DNA from 2 places in the Acidovorax sp. KPB24-03 genome. Region 2 is predicted to be linked to the other one. Evidence: predicted binding sites of a transcription regulator. Region 2 holds the regulator's gene; the other holds the start of a gene.

Region 1 (6,392 bases), on a different contig from region 2:
CTGCACACGCTGCGGCCCGAGAGCACGCTGTTCCTCATCGCCTCCAAGACGTTCACCACCGCCGAGACCATGTCCAACGCCCATGCGGCGCGCGACTGGTTCCTGTCGCACGGCGGCAGTCCGCGGCAGGCCGGGCGCGTGTCGGTGTCGCGCCATTTCGTCGCGCTGACGACCAACGTCGAAGCCGCGGCGGAGTTCGGCATCGACACCACGCTCGGCTTCTGGGACTGGGTGGGCGGGCGCTATTCGCTGTGGTCGGCCATCGGCCTGCCGATCGCCATCGCCATCGGCGCGGCGCATTTCCGCGACCTGCTGGCCGGCGCCCACGCGATGGACGAGCACTTTCGCCACGCGCCGCTGGAGCGCAACCTGCCGGTGCGCCTCGGCCTGCTGGACGTGTGGTACCGCAACTTCCACCGGTTCGCCAGCCGCTGCGTGGCGCCCTACAGCCACGGCCTTCGCCGGCTGCCGGCCTACCTGCAGCAGCTGGAGATGGAGAGCAACGGCAAGGGCGTGGACTGGGAAGGCCGGCCGCTGGCGGTGCAGACCTCGCCCGTGGTGTGGGGAGAACCCGGCACCAACGGCCAGCACGCGTTCTTCCAGATGGTCCACCAGGGGCCCGACGTGATTCCGGTGGAATTCATCGCGCTGCGCAAGGGCGCGCGCGACCTGCCGCACCACCATTCGCGCCTCGTGGCCAACGCCCTGGCCCAGGCCAAGGCGCTGATGCTGGGCCGGCCGCAGGAGTCCGGGCACCGGCACTTCACCGGCAACCGCCCCAGCACGTTCCTGGTGCTGGACCAGTTGGCACCCGCATCGCTGGGCGCGCTCATCGCGCTCTACGAGCACCGCGTGTTCGTGAGTGGCGCGGTCTGGGGCATCAACAGCTTCGACCAGTGGGGGGTGGAACTGGGCAAGGTGCTGGCCCGGGAGCTGGAGCCCCGCCTGTCCTCGGGAGACACCGACGGGCTGGACGCTTCGACCGCCGGCCTGTTGCGCCAACTGCGTTGACCTGAACGGCCGGCGCTGCGCGGTTGCTGCCGGCGCTGCCATCCACCGCGCCTCCCCCCATCCCCGCAAGTTGCAAGACCGGCGGGGATTTTTCGTGGGCGAACGGCGGGGCAGGCGCCTGGCCGGCGGTTGCGCACCATGCCGGGAATGCCGCGCCGGGATGTCGCCCGATTGCAACAAATGGCTTACGAATAGGCGATCGATTTTTAAAATGGGAATCGTTATCAATACTATTTATATTTGCCATGAAATTCATTGATCTGCGGGGCCCTGCCTGCGTGGCCGCCGCCCTGGGGTTGGTGCCTTGGGCGCATGCACAGGGCGTGGGCGCCACGCTGTCTGAAGTGCGGGTGGATGCCAACGCAGAAAAGGAATCCGCCACCGGCCCCGTGGTGGGCTACCGCGCCCGCAGCGCCACCACGGCCACCAAGACCGACACGCCGCTCAGCGAAACGCCGCAATCGGTCACCGTCATCACGCGCGACCAGATGGTCGACCAGGGCGCGACGACCTTCCAGGGCGCGCTGCTCTATGCGGCGGGCGTGCGCAGCGATGCCTATGGTCTGGACAGCCGCTCCGACAGCGTGCGCGTGCGCGGCAGCTACCCGGACATCTACCTCGATGGCTTGCGCCAGAGCTACAACTACTACACCAGCACCACGCCCGCGGAGCTGTACACGCTGGAGCGCCTGGAGGTGCTGCGCGGTCCTTCGGGCATGCTGTTCGGCACCGGCACCGTGGCGGGCGTGGTCAACATGGTGAGCAAGCGCCCGCTGCAGGAAGCGCAGCGCGAAGTGGGCGTGCAGATCGGCAGCTGGAACCGCAAGCAGCTGCAGGCCGACCTGACCGGCCCGCTCACGGCCGATGGCCAGTGGTCGTACCGCCTCGTGGCGCTGGCCCGCGACGCCGACACGCAGGTGGACCACGTGCCCGACGACCGCCGCCTCTGATCGCGCCGTCGCTGATGTGGCGGCCCAATGCGGCGACGTCGCTGCTGCTCCAGGCGCACTGGCAGCAGGACCGCTCGGGCAGCACGTCGCAGTTCCTGCCCTGGTCGGGCACCTTGCTTCCCAATCCCAACGGGCAGCTGCCCACCAGCCGGTTCATCGGCGAGCCGGGCGACTACTACGACACCGATCGGCAATCCATCGGCTACCAGTTCGAACACCGTTTCAACGATGCCTGGACGGCGCGCCAGAACCTGCGCTGGGCCCGCAACGAGAACCGGGGCGGCTACCACTATGCGGACTTCTTCACCGATCCGGGCGGGTGGGGCGCCGACCCGGTCAACCAGCGCCTGATCGGCCGGCTGTATGGGCAGAACGTGACCCGCACGCGCATGGCCGCGGTCGACACCAACCTGCTGGGCCGGCTCACCACGGGCGCCGTGCAGCACCAGTTGCTGCTGGGCCTCGACTGGAATCGCCAGTCGGAGGACAAGGCGGAATCCGGCGATGCCTACGATTCGCCCATCGACGCGTTCGCGCCGGTGTACAGCGGGCGGACCGACCGGCCGCTCACCGCGCAGCCCCGGAACGTGCAGCGCCAGACCGGCATTTATGTGCAGGACCAGATGAAGTGGGACCGATGGATCTTCATCGCCGGCCTGCGCCATGACCGCGTGGCGAATGCCCTGGCCGGCTCGGCCGATGACCGCACCAGCGACACCACCAAGCGCCTGGGCGTGATGTACCAACTGGCCGGCGGCTGGACGCCGTACATCAGCTATGCGGAGTCGTTCAGCCCGGTAAGCGGCACCAACACCTCGGGGGCCCGCTTCAAGCCGCTGCAAGGCGAGCAGATCGAAGTGGGGGTGAAGTACCTGCCCGAAGGCGGCGCGACCTCGTTCACCGCCTCGGTGTACGACCTGAAGGAAAAGAACCAGAAGGTCACCGATCCGACCAATCCGATGAACACGCTGCAGGCCGGCCAGACCCGCAACAAGGGGCTGGAGCTGGAACTGAAGACCCGCGTGACCACCGCGTTCGATCTGATCGCCCACTACAACTACACCAATGTGGATCCGACCCTGGAAGGACTGCCCCGCAACCAGGCGGCCGTGTGGGGGCTGTATCGATTTTCCGTCGCGGGGATTCGCGGCTTCTCGGCCGGGGCCGGGGTGCGGTATCTCTCCGCGTTCCGCGATGGTTCCGGCCCGCGCGTTCCATCGTCGCTCGTCGGAGATGCGTTGCTGGCCTATGACAGCCAGGCATGGCGCTACGCGCTCAACATCAACAACGTGGCCGACAAGCAGTACATGAGCACCTGCCTGTCGCGCGGCGATTGCTGGTGGGCGCCCCGGCGCAACGTGGTGCTGAGCGCGACCTACCGTTTCTGAGCGGCCCCTCGATCCTGCGGGCCGTACCCACGGCCCCGCCAAAGAAAAACCCCGCAGGCCTTGCAACCTGCGGGGTTTTTTGATGGAGCAGCCGGGCGGGAGTGCATCCCGTCCGGTGCGGCTGGCAATTACATGCCCATGCCGCCCATGCCACCCATGCCGCCCATGTCGGGCATGCCGCCGCCGGCCGGTGCGTCGTCCTTGGGGGCTTCAGCGATCATGCATTCCGTCGTCAGCAGCAGGGAGGCCACGGACGCGGCGTTCTGCAGGGCCGTGCGGGTGACCTTCGTGGGGTCCAGAATGCCCAGTTCCAGCATGTCGCCATACGTGTCGTTGGCGGCATTGAAACCGTAGTTGCCCTTGCCGGCCAGCACGGCGTTCACCACGACCGAGGCTTCGCCGCCGGCGTTGTTCACGATTTCGCGCAGGGGGGCTTCGATGGCCTTCAGCACCAGCTTGATACCGGCGTCCTGATCGGCGTTGTCGCCCTTGATCGAGTTGCCCACGGCTTGCTTGGCGCGCAGCAGTGCCACGCCGCCACCAGCCACAACGCCTTCTTCCACCGCTGCGCGCGTGGCGTGCAGGGCGTCTTCCACGCGGGCCTTCTTTTCCTTCATTTCGACTTCGGTGGCAGCGCCGACCTTGATCACCGCCACACCGCCAGCCAGCTTGGCCACGCGCTCTTGCAGCTTTTCGCGGTCGTAGTCGGAAGTGGCTTCCTCGATCTGCACGCGCACTTGCTTGACGCGGGCTTCGATGTCTTCAGCGGCGCCGGCGCCGTCGATGATGATCGTGTTTTCCTTGCCCACTTCGATGCGCTTGGCTTGGCCCAGGTCAGCCAGGGTGACCTTCTCGAGCGTCAGGCCCACTTCTTCGGCGATGACCTTGCCGCCCGTCAGGATGGCGATGTCTTCCAGCATGGCCTTGCGGCGGTCGCCGAAGCCAGGGGCCTTCACTGCCACGACCTTCAGGATGCCGCGGATCGTGTTGACCACCAGCGTCGCCAGGGCTTCGCCTTCGACTTCTTCGGCAATGATCAGCAGCGGACGGCCGGCCTTGGCGACTTGCTCCAGCGTGGGCAGCAGGTCACGGATGTTGCTGATCTTCTTGTCGAACAGCAGCACAAAGGGGTTGTCCAGAATCGCGGATTGCTTTTCGGGGTTGTTGATGAAGTAGGGCGACAGGTAGCCGCGGTCGAACTGCATGCCTTCCACGACGTCCAGTTCGGACTCGAGGGACTTGCCGTCTTCCACGGTGATCACGCCTTCCTTGCCGACCTTGTCCATGGCGTCAGCGATCAGCTTGCCGATGGTTTCGTCGGAATTGGCGGAGATCGAACCCACCTGGGCGATTTCCTTGGAGGTCGTGGTGGCCTTGGAAGCCTTCTTCAGCTCTTCCACCAGGGCCGTCACGGCCTTGTCGATGCCGCGCTTGAGGTCCATGGGGTTGATGCCGGCGGCCACGTACTTGAAGCCTTCGCGCACGATGGCCTGTGCCAACACGGTGGCGGTCGTGGTGCCGTCACCGGCGTTGTCGGACGTCTTGGAAGCCACTTCCTTCACGAGCTGGGCGCCCATGTTCTGCAGCTTGTCCTTGAGTTCGATTTCCTTGGCCACGGACACACCGTCCTTGGTCACGGTGGGGGCGCCGAACGAGCGCTCCAGCACCACGTTGCGACCCTTGGGGCCCAGGGTGACCTTGACCGCATTGGCCAGGATGTTCACGCCTTCGACCATGCGGGCGCGGGCTTCGCCGCCGAAAACTACGTCTTTTGCTGCCATTTGATTTCTCCGGATTCAGTAAACAGGATGTTCGGGAAAAGGGCCGAAAGGCTTACTTCTCGACGACTGCGAACAGGTCGTCTTCCTTCATCACCAGCAACTCGTCGCCGTTGACCTTGACGGTCTGGCCAGAGTACTTGCCGAACAGAACGCGGTCGCCGACCTTCACGTTCAGGGCGATCAGCTCGCCCTTGTCGTTCTTCTTGCCGGGACCGACGGCCAGCACTTCACCTTGATCGGGCTTTTCAGCGGCGTTGTCGGGGATCACGATGCCGGAAGCGGTCGTGGTTTCGCTTTCAATGCGCTTGACGATCACGCGATCGTGCAGGGGGCGAAGGTTCATTGCATCTCTCCTGGTTCAAAAAAGGATTGCGACATCAACAACACGCCCGCAGGGTGCGGGCGCTTTCTGACTTCAGCGGCTTGGCGCCAGCGTTGCTAGCACTCGGTCGCGTCGAGTGCTAATGATACGGGCATTCTTTCGCATTTCAAGAGGGGGACTGGCAGTGGGAGTGCGGCGCGCCCACAGGAAGGACGGCGGCTGAGGGATGGATGAGGCGTGCACCTACAATACCGACCTCCTTGAGGCCGGAGGTGATTCGGCGCCCGCAGTCCGCTTGGTCCCCAAGCAGGGATGGGCGCTGTTCCCGGCGGTGCTCTCAATCAAACGCCCGATGCGGGTCAGATCCATAGATTCGGGAGTCCAATGGCGTCTTTGCAAGCAACCACCGCGCTGATGGGCATCGGCCTGGCGGTGCTGATCCTTTACCTGATCCGCAGGGATCACCTGTATCTGATGCACGGCCTGTTCTGGGTGGTGGTGGCTGGGGCCGCTGCCTTGCTGGGGGCCTGGCCGGGACTGATCGATCGTCTGGCCAAGCTGCTGGGCATCAGCTATCCCCCTGCGCTGCTGCTGCTGCTGGCCAGCATGGTGCTGCTGGTGAAGTCGTTGCACACCGACATGGTGAACACCCGCATCGAGAGGGATGTCCGCCGTCTGAACCAGCGGCTGGCCCTGTTGCAGGCCGACAATGAAAGCCTGCGCGCGCGCGTGATGGGCGATGGAACGCAGCCATGACCTTGGCGCAGCCGTTGTTGCCGGTCATCCTGTGCGGCGGGTCGGGCACGCGTTTGTGGCCCCTGTCGCGGGAGGCCTATCCCAAGCAGTTTCTGGCGTTGGCCGGTCCCCGCACCATGCTCCAGGACACGGCACTGAGGCTGCAGGGGTGGGCGCCGGAGATCGGCGTCGCGCCCGATCCCAT
Region 2 (6,392 bases):
GCTGGATAGGCTGGCTCGGTCTATCGCTCACTTTGTCGCCATGTTCGATATGCTCAAGGCGCGTGGTGTGGCTTTCCGGAGTCTCACTGAAGCATTTGAGACAGTCACTCCTCAGGGTCGCATGTACCTGCACCTGATGGCTGTGTTTGCTGAGTTTGAGCGGGAGGTGATTAGGGAGCGCTGTGTTGCTGGTCAGCGTGCGGCTCGTGCTGCTGGTAAGACTTGGGGCCGGCGGGCCCAGGTCTCGAGGGATGAGGTGGCTCAGGCGGTTCAGGCTTGGCGGAGTGGCTGGTATACGCAAGCTGTCTTGGCCGATATGCTGGGGGTGCCTGTAGGCACTTTGCGGTACCACATCCATCGCCATGAGGGCCGTGGCCAGTCGGGGGCGTGGGCCTCAGATAAGTAAAATGATTCAATGCTTGATGACCGTGCCAAGTTGTTGCTGAAGGCGCTCGTAGAGCGCTACATAGCCGATGGCCAACCCGTGGGTTCGCGTACGCTGTCGCGCGCGTCCGGTCTCGACCTCTCTCCCGCCACCATTCGTAACGTGATGGCCGATCTCGAAGAGATCGGACTGATCGCAAGCCCGCACACGTCTGCCGGCCGAATTCCGACGGCCAAAGGGTATCGCATGTTCGTTGACACCATGTTGACAGTGCAGCGCGAACAGCTGTATTCGCCGCAGCTGGCTGCAGAGCAACCGCAAAAGGTGATTGCCAACGCGGCGCATTTGTTGTCCAGCCTGTCCCAGTTCGTGGGCGTTGTCATGGCGCCCCGGCGTGCCTCGGTGTTCCGGCACATCGAATTCTTGAGATTGTCCGAAAAGCGGCTTCTGGTCATCATCGTCTCCCCTGAAGGAGACGTGCAGAACCGCGTGATCTTCACCGATGTGGACTACTCGCAATCGCATCTGGTAGAAGCGGCCAATTTCCTGAACAGCCACTATTCCGGAATGGACATGGACCAAGTGCGCGAGCGCTTGAAGACGGAGGTGGATCAGCTGCGGGAGGAAATCGGCTCGCTGATGCAGGCGGCTGTCAACGTCGGGTCCGAAGCGATGGCGGAGTCTCAGGACAATGTGGTGATTTCCGGCGAGCGCAACCTGCTGGCAGTCAGTGATTTTTCCAACGACATGGGCAACCTGCGGCGTGCTTTCGACCTGTTCGAACAGAAGACGCAGATCCTGCGTTTGCTCGATGTTTCCAACCGTGCAGATGGCGTACGCATCTTCATTGGGGGAGAGAGCCAGATCGTCCCTTTTGAGGAGCTTTCGGTAGTCACCTCTCCATATGAAGTAGACGGGCAAGTCGTAGGCACACTGGGGGTCATCGGGCCCACCCGAATGCCGTACGACCGGATGATCCAGATCGTGGACATCACTTCCAAGCTGGTTTCCAACGCGCTGAGTTACCGCAAGTAAGCACATACAATTGGCGCGGGGGGCGTTAGCTCAGTTGGTTAGAGCAGAGGACTCATAATCCTTTGGTCGCGGGTTCAAGTCCCTCACGCCCTACCAGTTCAACGGGCTTGATTGCTGTTCATGGCCATTCCTCGCGTGCCTGTTCAGGTGCACTGCGTGGACATGAGAGTTGAGATGCCTGCGTTTTCTGCAAACGAAGCCAAGCAGCCATCAAAAGATGGGTTAGAATTTAAGTCTTGCTTGATTGCGAAGTTCGTCACAGAGTTCGCGTAAAAATCAAAACAAGAATTGAATGATGGCGTTGAAAACATGCTATAATTCAAAGCTTAGCGGCTGTAGCTCAGCTGGATAGAGTACTTGGCTACGAACCAAGGGGTCGTGGGTTCGATTCCTGCCAGCCGCACCAAACGGTAAGCCCTAGAACAGTGATGTTCTAGGGCTTTTTCCGTTGGGGATTCGAATGCTCTCTGCATCAAAATGCGCCCATGAGCAAGGCATTCACCAAAGAATCGGATCAGTCCGATGACGAAGATTTTTCCCCAGCACCCCTTCCTGCGGGTAGCAAGAACTACATCACCCCTTCCGGTTACGCCAGGCTGCGCGATGAACTACTGGATCTCATCGACAACGAGCGGCCCAAGATCGTTGAAGTGGTTCATTGGGCTGCAAGCAATGGGGACCGTTCGGAGAACGGGGACTACCTGTATGGCAAGAAACGCCTGCGCGAAATTGATCGCAGGATTCGGTTCCTGACCAAACGACTCGAAATTGCCGAGGTGGTCGATCCCGCCATTCACGCCGGAAGTGATCAGGTGTTCTTTGGTGCCACGGTCCACTATGCGGACGATGAAGGCGTCGAGCGCACCATCACGATCCTGGGAATCGATGAAGTCGAGACGGGCCTGGCGCAAGTCAGTTGGGTGTCGCCGGTGGCTCGGGCCTTACTGAAGGCCCGCGAAGGGGATCAGGTTCAGTTGGCCACGCCAGGTGGCACGCGGACGCTGGAGGTTTTGGACGTCCGCTATCCCCAACCGGTGGCATAGGGAGCAAGGTGCCTGCCTCACCCCTGGGGCAGCACGCGGAAGGCGCGAAGCACTGCGGGCGTTCGGCGCAAATTGCGCAAGGAGGCCTCGACGTGTGACTGGTCTCGTGCAGCGATGACAAAACGCAAATCGGTCGTGTCCATGGCGGCTTCGTCATCCATGTCGACGTGAACGATGTCCGCTTCGGAGCTCGCCAGTTCGGCGGCGATGCGTGCCAAGACGCCCTTGCCGTTGGCCACGGTCACAACGATGCCGGTTTCGAACATGCGCGTGGGCTCATCGGCCCAGTCCACCGCGATAAAGCGCTCGCTGTCCTTGTGCTGAAGCTTTTTCGCCACGCTGCATTGGGCGTTATGAACCACCAGCCCTTCACCGCGCCCCAGGTAGCCTACGATGGGGTCTCCCGGTACCGGGCGGCAGCAATTCGCGTATTGAACGGATGCGTTCTCGCTGCCGTCCAAAGTCACGCCACCTTGCGACAGGGTTTCGTGGGATGAATACCTTTCACGGGTCAGCAACAGGGCATCGGGCCGGTGTCCATGCTCCGTCATCAGCACCATGAGTCGTTTCGCCACGATGCCCGCGATGCGTTTGCCCAGACCGATGTCGGTCATGAGTTCATTGCGTGTTCGATTGCCTGTGAAGCGGAGCAGCTTGTCCCACAGTGCCTGGTTCTCCGACTCAGTCGGCAGGCGTTCCAGCCCCTCGGCTCTCAGGGCCTGGGTCAGCAGCTTCTCTCCCAATCCCGCTGATTCAGTATGGGCCAGCGTTTTGAGGTAGTGGCGAATCTTCGAGCGTGCGCGGCCCGTGCGCACGAAGCCCAGCCAGGCGGGATTGGGTGTGGACACCGGCGCCGTGATGATCTCCACCACATCGCCGTTCTTGAGCTCGGTCCGCAAGGGGACCTGCTCATTGTTGATCTTGGCGGCCGTGGTGCGGTCACCCACATTGCTGTGGATGGCATAGGCGAAATCGACCACCGTGGCGCCCCGTGGCAGTGCCATGATCTGGCTCTTGGGGGTGAAGACATAGACCGCATCGGGGAACAGGTCGACCTTCACATGGTCCCAGAACTCCGCTGCATCCCGTGTTTCGTTCTGAATGTCGAGCAGCGACTGGAGCCACTTGGTGCCAAGGCGCTCCGCGGCCGATCCATCGGCATCCTGTGCTTTGTACAGCCAATGGGCGGCCACGCCGGCTTCCGCCACCACGTGCATTTCCTCGGTACGCATCTGGAATTCGATGTTGACCCCGGAAGGGCCGACCAAGGTGGTGTGCAGCGACTGGTAGCCGTTGAGCTTGGCAATGGCGATGTGGTCCTTGAACCGCCCAGGAACAGGCTTGTACATCTGATGCAGCACGCCCAGTGCCGTGTAGCAATCGACCACGGTCGGCACGATCACGCGAAAGCCGTAGATGTCTGTGACCTGGGCAAAACTGAGGTGCTTGGTGTCCATCTTCTGGTAGATGGCATAGAGCGTTTTCTCGCGGCCTGCGAGGCGGGCTTTCATGCCCAGCTTCGAAAACGCGGTGTCGACCTCGGTTTGAACCCGCTGCACAATATCGCGCCGCCGGTTGCGTGATTTATTCACTGCCTTGGACAGGGTCGCGTAGCGCCAGGGGTGGAGATGCCGGAATGACAGATCCTGCAACTCCCGGTAGGTCTGGTTCAGCCCGAGCCGGTGGGCGATGGGGGCATAGATCTCGAGGGTTTCGGAAGAAATGCGGCCCCATTTGCTGCGCGGCATGTCCGAGAGCGTGCGCATGTTGTGCGTGCGGTCGGCCAGCTTGATCAGAATGACCCGTACATCGCGGGCCATTGCCAACAGCATCTTGCGGAAGGACTCGGCCTGGTTCTCTTCGCGGGTGTTGAACTGCAGCTTGTCGAGTTTGGTGAGTCCATCCACCAATTCGGCCACCGGCAGGCCGAAGCGATCGATGAGATCGGACTTGGTAACGCCGCAATCTTCCATGGCGTCGTGCAGCAGTGCCGCCATCAGCGCCTGGCCATCCAGCTTCCAGGTGGCGCACTGGGCCGCTACTGCGATGGGGTGGGTGATGTAGGGCTCGCCGCTGTTGCGCAACTGCCCCAGGTGGGCTTCGTCGGCAAAGCGGTAAGCCTGCCGCACCTGTTCGATGCTGGCTGCGTCGAGGTAGCCGAGGTTCTCCGTGAGGGCCGCAAAACTGGCCGCTGCTGCGTTGGCGGCTGCTGCGGACGTGCCTCCCGCCGCCCCGCTTTCGCCGGGGCGCGGGTCTTGGGCAGATGGTTTATTCAAGACCGCATTCATCCCTTTAATGTAGCTTGCTGGGGAGATCGTGGTTTTTGGCCAAAAAAAAGCACCGCAAAGCGGTGCTATTGGGCTGCAGCAGCAGACCTGGGCGCGTCAGCCCGGGACCTTCTTCAGCATCTCCAGACCGACCTTGCCTTCGGCGATTTCGCGCAAGGCGGTCACCGCAGGCTTGTTGCGGCTTTCGATCTTGGGGGCATGGCCTTGGCTCAGCATGCGGGCGCGGTACGTGGCTGCCAGCACGAGTTGAAAGCGGTTGGGGATGTGCTCGAGGCAGTCTTCAACGGTAATGCGGGCCATGCGTCTTCTCCAGAAGGATCAGGTGATATTGAGGGATTCGAACGTATCGGCCCGTGCACGGCGCTGCGCCGCATACTTCAGCCGCTGAGCGTGGACGATGGTTTTCAGGTCGAAAAGCGCACGCTCAAAGAGTTCGTTGATTATAACGAAGTCGAATTTGTAGGCCTGTTCCATTTCCTGGGCGGCATTCTTCAGCCGGACCTCGATCACGTCCGGGGCGTCTTCGCCGCGGCGTTCCAGGCGGGATCTCAGTTCTTCCCAACTGGGGGGGAGTATGAAGATGAGGACGGCATTCGCAAAGGCCTGCTTGACCTGGATGGCGCCCTGGAAGTCGATTTCCAGGACCACATCGGCGCCTTGCGCGATGCGCTCCTCGATGGCCTTGCGGGATGTGCCATAGCGGCGGCCGTGCACGTGGGCCCACTCCACGAAGCCGTCCGAGGCAACCATGGCGTCGAATTCCTGCTCCGAGGTGAAGAAGTATTCGCGGCCGTGCTTTTCCTGCCCGCGTGGTGCCCGGGTGGTGTGCGAGACCGAAGGCTGCACATGGGAGTCCAGCTCCAGCAACGCCTTGACCAGGCTCGACTTGCCCGCGCCGCTGGGCGCTGCCACTACGAATAGATTTCCAGGGTAGTCCATGCGGGATAGGTGCTGGCTGCTATCAAAACAGGATTATCGCTCACTCGATGTTCTGGACCTGCTCGCGCATCTGCTCGATCAGGACCTTCATGTCCACGCTGATGCGCGTGAGTTCCATGGCGGCAGATTTGGAGCCGAGCGTGTTGGCTTCGCGGTGCAGTTCCTGGATGAGAAAGTCCAGGCGTTTGCCCACTTCACCGCCTTTCTTGAGCAGGCGTTCGATCTCGTCCAGGTGCGAATCCAGCCGGGTGATCTCTTCCGCGACGTCGATGCGGATGGCGAAGGCGGTGGCCTCGGTCAGGGCGCGGTCCTGAGCGGCTTCGGGCAGCGTGGCGTTGTCGGCCAGGGCCATGGCCTCCTTCCAGCGTTCCATGAAGCGCTGGCGCTGCTGCTCCACCAGCTTGGGAATCAGCGGCGTGGCCTGGTGGGCCAGGGCGCGCAGTTGTTCGAGCCGGTCCTGCAGCATGGCCGACAGGCGCTTGCCTTCGCGTTCGCGGGCTTGGAGGAGATCTTTCAGCGCTTTTTTCGGCCAGGGCCGGGACGGCATCGCTCCAGTCGTCCTGGGCGGAGCCGGCATTCGCGCACAGGCGCAGGGCGTCGGCGACGCTCAAGGGGGCCGCGTCGGGCAGCCAGGCGCGCACGGCGTCCTGCGCGGAGTTCAGCCGTTGCAGCAGGCGGGGTGCCGGGTCGGGCAGGGCGGTG

What was found. The regulator HrcA, encoded in region 2, represses chaperone genes, less so after heat shock. The targets are predictions, from matches to a motif close to TTAGCACTCNNNNNNNNNGAGTGCTAA.
Region 1: the regulator HrcA is predicted to act here: its motif matches at 5,569-5,595, upstream of AC27KI_RS12840 (co-chaperone GroES).

What each region holds. Positions count from the first base shown of each region.
Region 1 covers NZ_BAAJYR010000102.1:4,182-10,573, reverse strand. The annotation lists gene pgi (glucose-6-phosphate isomerase) at 1-1,011, shown strand, start outside; partial or broken gene AC27KI_RS12850 (TonB-dependent siderophore receptor) at 1,257-3,349, shown strand; gene groL (chaperonin GroEL) at 3,478-5,130, opposite strand; gene AC27KI_RS12840 (co-chaperone GroES) at 5,183-5,473, opposite strand; gene AC27KI_RS12835 (DUF2304 domain-containing protein) at 5,837-6,208, shown strand; gene AC27KI_RS12830 (mannose-1-phosphate guanylyltransferase/mannose-6-phosphate isomerase) at 6,205-6,392, shown strand, end outside.
Region 2 covers NZ_BAAJYR010000017.1:22,719-29,110, forward strand. The annotation lists gene AC27KI_RS04695 (recombinase family protein) at 1-406, shown strand, start outside; gene hrcA (heat-inducible transcriptional repressor HrcA) at 416-1,420, shown strand; tRNA gene AC27KI_RS04705 (tRNA-Ile) at 1,440-1,516, shown strand; tRNA gene AC27KI_RS04710 (tRNA-Arg) at 1,750-1,826, shown strand; gene greB (transcription elongation factor GreB) at 1,906-2,463, shown strand; gene AC27KI_RS04720 (RelA/SpoT family protein) at 2,481-4,751, opposite strand; gene rpoZ (DNA-directed RNA polymerase subunit omega) at 4,848-5,051, opposite strand; gene gmk (guanylate kinase) at 5,070-5,690, opposite strand; partial or broken gene AC27KI_RS04735 (YicC/YloC family endoribonuclease) at 5,731-6,392, opposite strand, start outside.